Linked DNA regions of Robiginitalea biformata HTCC2501. The protein of the gene in region 2 interacts with the protein of the main gene of each other region in a pairwise test. Links are inferred from orthologs where the notes say so. Each region holds a gene or a part of one and is shown on either strand. Other genes may lie near its edges. The genes, in order: RB2501_RS00600 and RB2501_RS05600.

The links.
Region 1: the proteins of RB2501_RS05600 (region 2) and RB2501_RS00600 interact in binary tests that used the Escherichia coli proteins (3 or more experiments, as listed by UniProt). The link is inferred for Robiginitalea biformata HTCC2501 from one-to-one orthologs.

The regions. Positions count from the first base shown.
Region 1 is NC_013222.1:148,959-152,656, forward strand. What follows is about bases 128-3,505. They hold RB2501_RS00600 (2-oxoglutarate dehydrogenase E1 component), read right to left. Parts: upstream 3,151-3,505; coding sequence 328-3,150; downstream 128-327. Other genes in these bases: odhB (2-oxoglutarate dehydrogenase complex dihydrolipoyllysine-residue succinyltransferase), read right to left, coding at 128-234; galE (UDP-glucose 4-epimerase GalE), read right to left, coding at 3,259-3,505. Also shown: more of odhB, read right to left, coding at 1-127; more of galE, read right to left, coding at 3,506-3,698. UniProt on the Escherichia coli protein: E1 component of the 2-oxoglutarate dehydrogenase (OGDH) complex which catalyzes the decarboxylation of 2-oxoglutarate, the first step in the conversion of 2-oxoglutarate to succinyl-CoA and CO(2).
Region 2 is NC_013222.1:1,267,480-1,270,794, reverse strand. Bases 15-3,009 are described here. They hold RB2501_RS05600 (ABC-F family ATP-binding cassette domain-containing protein), read right to left. Parts: upstream 2,488-3,009; coding sequence 541-2,487; downstream 15-540. Other genes in these bases: RB2501_RS05595 (NAD(P)/FAD-dependent oxidoreductase), read right to left, coding at 2,579-3,009; RB2501_RS05605 (leucine-rich repeat domain-containing protein), read right to left, coding at 15-413. Outside these bases: more of RB2501_RS05605, read right to left, coding at 1-14; more of RB2501_RS05595, read right to left, coding at 3,010-3,315. UniProt on the Escherichia coli protein: Genetic data indicate it may be involved in ribosome assembly or function.

The DNA.
Region 1 (3,698 bases), 1.1 Mb from region 2 along the record:
ATCCGTATCGATCAGGCAAACGACTTCGCCAACGGCCACGGCATCCCCTTCTTCGGCTTTCAAGGTGATCACCCCGCTTTCCTCGGCGGGCAACTCCAGGGTGGCCTTGTCGGAGTCCACCTCGGCAATGGCCTGGTCCTTTTCGACGTAGTCCCCGTCCGAAACGAGCCATTGGGCAATTTCCACTTCCGTGATGGATTCGCCCGGAGAAGGTACTTTCATTTCTAGAATCATGCGATTTCCTCTTTTTGTATTTTTTCAGTTGCTGTGTGAAACAAAATCTTACTGTTTCCTATCCCAATGGTATTTTGCCGGCGGCCGCCCGGGTCATTCTTCGTCCGTTGCCACATCCGCAGGAACCGGCCGGCTCATATTGTCTTTTTTCGGATCGAAAACATAATCGATTACCTGCTGGTGCCGCATCTTGGAGCGCGCCGGGCTGCCCGCTGCCGGGGAAGCGTAAAAGCGCCGCGAAGCCACGCGGAAACGCGAGGCATCCGGGAAGTGCATCATCAGGTGGCTCCAGGCACCCATGTTCCTGGGTTCCTCCTGTGCCCAAACCAGGTCTTCCGCATGGGAATATTTCTCGATAAGCTCCTCCATCTGCACCACCGGCAGCGGGAACAATTGTTCCAGGCGGACCAGGGCCACATCCTCCCTGCCCAGTTCCTCCCGGGCTGCGAGCAGGTCGTAATAAAATTTCCCCGTACAGAATACCAGGGATTTGACCTTTTTAACCGATGCCCCGGCATCGTCGATCACTTCCTGGAACCGGCCTTCCGCAAGTTCCTCTACCGTGGAGACGCATTTTGCATGCCGGAGCAGGCTCTTCGGGGTGAAAACCACCAGCGGTTTGCGGAAGTTGACCAGCATCTGGCGCCGGAGCAGGTGAAACAGGTTGGCCGGGGTACTGACATCAGCCACATACATATTGTCCCGGGCGCACAATTGCAGGTAGCGCTCCATCCGGGCCGAAGAGTGTTCCGCACCCTGGCCTTCATAGCCGTGGGGCAGGAAAAGCACCAGGCCGTTCTGCAACTTCCATTTGTCTTCCGCTGCCGAGAGATACTGGTCGATCATGATCTGGGCGCCGTTGCTGAAATCCCCGAACTGGGCTTCCCATATGGTGAGCGTGTTCGGGCTCGCCATGGCGTACCCGTATTCGAATCCAACCACCCCGTACTCGGAAAGCAGGGAATTGTAGATCTGGAAATCGCCCTGTTCCTCCGAGATATGGTTCAGCAGCAAGACCTCTTCCTCGCTTTCTTCCACCTTCATCACCGCGTGGCGGTGGGAGAATGTCCCCCGCTCCACGTCCTGCCCGGAAATCCGCACGTCGAATCCCTCCTGCAGGAGCGTGCCATAGGCGAGCAACTCCCCCATGGCCCAATCCAGGCGGTTGGTTTCAAAGAACATCTTGTGGCGCTCCTTGACGAGCTTGTCTACCTTGCGCAGGAATTTTTTGTCTTCCGGGAGTTGGGTAATCACCCGGGCAACCGCTTCCAGCTTGTCCTTCGGGACCCCTGTTTCCACCGGCTCCATCATTTCCCATTCCCGGACATTTTCAAACCCGTCCCATTCGTCGGCCATAAAGGCGGTAATCCGCGTTTTATCTTCCTTCTTGCTGTCCCGGAGTTCTTCCTCCAGCTTCGCTTTGTAGTCCTCTTCCAGCTTTTTGACAAAGTCCGCATCGATAACGCCTTCGGACATCAGCCGTTCCGCATAAATATCCCGGGGGTTTTGGTGCTTGGCGATGGCCTTGTAGAGCTTGGGCTGCGTAAACCGCGGCTCATCCCCTTCGTTGTGGCCGTATTTGCGGTAACCCAACAGGTCCAGGAATACATCCCGCCTGAATTTCATCCGGTATTCCAGGGCAAAGAGGGCAGCGTGCACAACGGCTTCCGCATCGTCCGCATTGATGTGGAGTACCGGGCTCAGGGTCACCTTCCCCACGTCCGTGCAGTACGTGGAGGTACGCCCGTCCAGATAATTCGTGGTAAAGCCGATCTGGTTATTGACCACAATGTGGATCGTACCGGCCGTGCCGTACCCGTCCAGGCCGGCCATCTGTACCACCTCGTAGGCAATGCCCTGGCCGGCGATGGCGGCGTCCCCGTGGACCACGATTGGCAGGACCTTGGAAAAATCCTCGGGGAAGTGCCGGTCCTGTTTGGCCCGGGTAATCCCTTCAACCACCGCCCCAACCGTTTCCAGGTGGGAGGGGTTGGGCGCAATGTTCATATTGATGCTATCCCCGGAATTCGTCTTCCGCATGGAGGTCCACCCCAGGTGGTATTTCACGTCCCCGTCAAAAATTTCCTGTTCGTAGTCCTTGCCTTCGAATTCGCTGAAGATATCGGTTGCGGGTTTCCCGAAAATATTTGTGAGTACATTCAGGCGGCCCCGGTGGGCCATTCCCATGACAAACTGTTGGACGCCCAGTTCGGCTGCCCGCTCCACGATGGCGTCCACCGCCGGGATCAGCGATTCATTCCCTTCCAGGGAAAAACGTTTCTGGCCGACGTATTTTGTGTGGAGGAAGCCTTCAAAGGAAACCGCCTCATTGAGTTTGCGGAGGATGTATTTTTTTCGTTCCGGGCTGAAATTCGGGTGGTTGTCATTGACGTTGAGCCACTGCTGGATCCACTCTACCCGCTCCGGGCTGCGGATATACATGTATTCCACGCCGATGGCGTCGCAGTAGATCCGCGTGAGGTGGTCGATGATCTCCCGCAGCGTGCTCGGGCCGATCCCAATGATATCCCCCGCGCTGAACACCTTCTCCAGGTCGGATTCCTCCAATCCGAAATTTTCGATTTCCAGGGAAGGCGTATAGGTGCGCCGCTCCCTTACCGGGTTCGTTTGGGTAAACAGGTGCCCGCGGCTGCGGTACCCGTCGATGAGCCGCACCACCTGGAATTCTTTTTTGAGCGAGAGCGGCATGGCCGCTTCATCCCCTCCGGCCGTGCGCACCACCCCGGCCTCCGCATCGATGCCGATTTCCTCCAGGGCGCTTTCCATCCCGAAATCAAATCCCTGGAAAAATGCGCGCCAACTGGGCTCAACACTGTCCGGGTGGGTGAGGTACCGATCGTATAGGTCTGAAAAAAAAGCGGTATGAGCCGCGTTTAAGAAGGAATATCTATCCATCTGAAATAATCTATGCCTCCGGCAAAATAATTTATCAAAAATACAATAATTCGCACCGAATGTCAGGAACGGGGGCCAGTTTTTGCATTACGGCATCCGACCCACCCCCTAGAGCTTCCGCACTTTTTTCTCCCAGGTCCATGCGGATGCCATGGCATCGTCCAGGGAGGACTCCGCTTTCCAGCCCAATTCGTTATTGGCGCGGGTGGTGTCCGCATAGGCTTCAACCACATCCCCGCTGCGGCGTCCCACCACCCTGAAATTCAGTTTTTCGCCCGAGACCCGCTCAAAACTCCGGATGACCTCCATCACGGAACTCCCCGTACCCGTCCCGATGTTGAACACCTCGTAATTGGACTGGTTCTGCTGCCCGAAAAGCCGCTCCAGGGCTACCACATGGGCACGGGCCAGGTCCACCACATGGATATAATCGCGGATGCAGGTGCCGTCAGGCGTGGGGTAATCGTCCCCAAAAACCGACAATTCCTCCCGCAGTCCCGCCGCCGTCTGGGTAATGAACGGCACCAGATTGGCAGGTACCCCCAGGG
Region 2 (3,315 bases):
AATTCCCGGAGCTCGGTCAAATTCCCGACGGTTTCGGGCAATTCGCCCTTCAGGCGGTTCATCTCCAGTTTCAGTACGCGGAGTTTCCGAAGCTTAAAGATAGTTGCCGGGAGCTGGCCCGTCAGGTTGTTGAAGGCCACGTTCAGGGTTTCCAGCTGTTGGAGCTGCCCGAGGCTTTCCGGCAGCGGGCCCATCAGGTTGTTGTGGAATAATTCAATCCCGACAACCCGGTTGTCGCGGACCGTAACGCCGTACCACGTGTCCACGGGTTCCTTCAGGTTCCATTTGCGAACCCAGTGCTTTCCATTGGTAGACTCATAGAGGTCCACCAGGATCTGCTTCTCGGACCCGGGCACCTCTGCGAGGGCTGCCAGGCCGACTAAAAGGCATACAACTGTAAGGAGTCTTTTCATCACCTGATTAAAGAATTTACTTACAATATTACACATTCAGAGCTGTAAGAACCCCAAATATTCGACAAACGGGCGTATTTTGTTGTGAAAACCCGGATTTCTGTGGTTTAGCAATATACCTAGCTGCTTACCCGAGTGCCTCGATCTCCGCTGCCACCGCTTCCCACTGCTTCATCAGCTTTTCCAGATCCTGCTTTTTCTGCTGGTAGTCGTCAAAAAAGCCGGGGTGGGCAATCGTAGCATCGTAGTCCATCAACAGCTGGTGGTCGATTTCCCCGATTTCCTTTTCGAGGGAGTGAATCCGGGATTCCAGGTTGCCCAGTTTATTGCCCAGGGATTTTTTCCGTTTCCGGTTGGCGTGTGCATCCGCCCCGCCGGCAGCACCCCCGTTGCCGTCATTTGGAGTGCCCGCCTGCTTCTTTCCCTCCGGGGATTCCGGGCTTCGCTTTTCAATGGCCCGGAAATCCTCGGCCTGCCGTTGCTCCAGATAGAAATCGATATCCCCCAGGTAGGGTTTGATGCCGCCATCGCGAAACTCATAGACCTCCCCGGTGAGCCCCTGCAGGAAGTCCCGGTCGTGGGAAACCAGGATCAGGGTGCCTTCAAAATGCTGGAGGGCCTCTTTGAGCACCCGCTTGGAAGCGATGTCCAGGTGGTTGGTGGGCTCATCCATGACCAGGACGTTAAAGGGCTGCAACAGCATGCGCGCCAGGGCAAGCCGGTTCCGCTCCCCCCCGGAAAGGACTTTTACGGGCTTCTCCACCTCCTCGCCCCGGAAGAGGAAGGATCCCAGGATGTCCCGGACCCGGGGACGGGATTTTTCGTCCGCCGCATCCACCATGGTTTCTTCAACGGTTTTTTCCCCGTCCAGGAATTCTGCCTGGTTCTGGGCAAAGTAACCCAGTTGGACATTATGGCCCAGCTTGCAGGTCCCCTTGTGGTCCAGTTCCCCAACCAGTATCCGCGCCAGGGTGGTCTTGCCCTGCCCGTTCTGTCCCACGAAGGCAATCTTCTTCCCCCGCTCAATCAGCAGGTCGATATCCCGGAGTACCTGGTTGTCCCCATAGGCCTTGGAGAGGCCCTCCAGCTCCGCAATGACCTTGCCGGGACGGACCGACAACGGGAAACGAAGCGACATGACCCCGGTTTCCTCCCGGTCTACCTCGATCCGTTCCATCTTGTCCAGCTTCTTGATCAGCGACTGGGCCATGGAGGCCTTGGAGGACTTGGCCCGGAACCGCTCAATAAGCCGCTCGGCCTGTTCAATCTCCCGCTGTTGGTTTTTCTGGGCGTTGAGCTGCTGCTCGCGGATTTCCTCCCGGAGCTCCAAAAATTCGGAATAGGGTTTCGGGTAATCGTAGATGCGGCCCAGGGAAATCTCGATGGTCCGGTTGGTAACCCGGTCCAGGAACATCTTGTCGTGGGACACGAGCAGTACGGCCCCCTGGAATTGCTGGAGGAATTCCTCCAGCCAGATAATGGAATCGATGTCCAGGTGGTTCGTCGGCTCGTCCAGGAGCAACAGGTCGTTTTCCTGCAACAGGAGCTTGGCCAGTTCAATCCGCATCCGCCAGCCGCCCGAAAACGTTTCGGTGGGAGCGTTGAAATCGGAGCGTTTAAAGCCGAGACCCAGCAGGACTTTTTCCGTTTCCCCTTCGTACCGGTACCCGCCGATCAGGTCGTAGCGCTGGGTGGTGTCGCTCAGGGAGACCATCAGGTCGTGATAGGCCTCGCTTTCGTAATCGTCCCGTTCCGCCAGGGCCTGGTTAACGCGCTCCAGCTCCTTCTCCAGCGCCTTGATTTCCCCAAAGGCCTGGTAGGCCTCTTCCAGGACCGTCCGTCCCTTTTCAAAATCGATATCCTGTTTCAGGTATCCGACGCGCAGGCCCTTTTCCCTGGCGATCGTACCCGAGGTGGGCTGGGTTTCCCCGCTCAGCAGGCGCAGGAGGGTGGATTTCCCGGCACCGTTCTTCCCGATCAGACCCACCCGGTCCCCCGCCCCCAGGCGGAAGGAAACCTCGGAGAAGAGGTCTTCCCCGGCAAAACTGACGGTAAGCTTGTGTACATTGATCATGGGTTCATGGCCTTGTTAGTCGGGCGCTACGCCCTGTCCGCCTTCGGGCGCTATGCCCTGTCCGCCTGCAAAAGTCCGAAAAATAAGGGAATCAGGGAGCCGTCCGGCCGTAAAATTTCGCGTACCGGGACAGGTCCATCTCCGGCGGGAGGGGGCGTCCCTCCTCCATGAAATCGGCCAGGCAGGCAGCTGCGTAAGGGGCCAGCAAGACGCCCCGCGACCCCATCCCGTTGAGTGCAAATAGCGCATCGTGTTCCGGGTGGCGGCCCACCAGGGGACGGCGGTCCGGGACTGTTGGCCGGATACCCGCGGATTGCCCCTCCACTTCAAAGTCCCGGTTGACGATTTTGCGGAGTTTGGCGGTGAGTTCCTCCCGGGCACGGGCCGTGGGTTCCGGGTCAAAATCGTTCCGGGCGTAGGTGGCGCCTACCTTGTACCGGTCTGCCCCCAGGGGGATCAGGAAGATATCCGATTTGACGATCCGGGTTTCCCCCAAACCGGGTATCCGCACCGTGAGGAGTTCGCCCTTGCTGCCCTGCAGGGGCAGGTAATCAAAAAACGGGTTGCCGCGCATCCCGAATCCCTCGCAGAAGATGATCCTTCGGGCCCGGATACCCTTGTACGCCAGGTGGTCCCGGTTTAATTCCAGGGCGCCGTGAACAAATGACTCGGCCCGGAGCCGGCCTTTTTCATGTAACTCTTCCCGGTAGGCATGGAGCAGGCGGGCCGTGTGCAACCGGCCGGTTTCCAGGACCTCCCCGAAGCCATGGGGGGCCTGCAAGCCATCATGGACATTTCGAACCAGGCGTGTGGACAGGAAGCGGGACA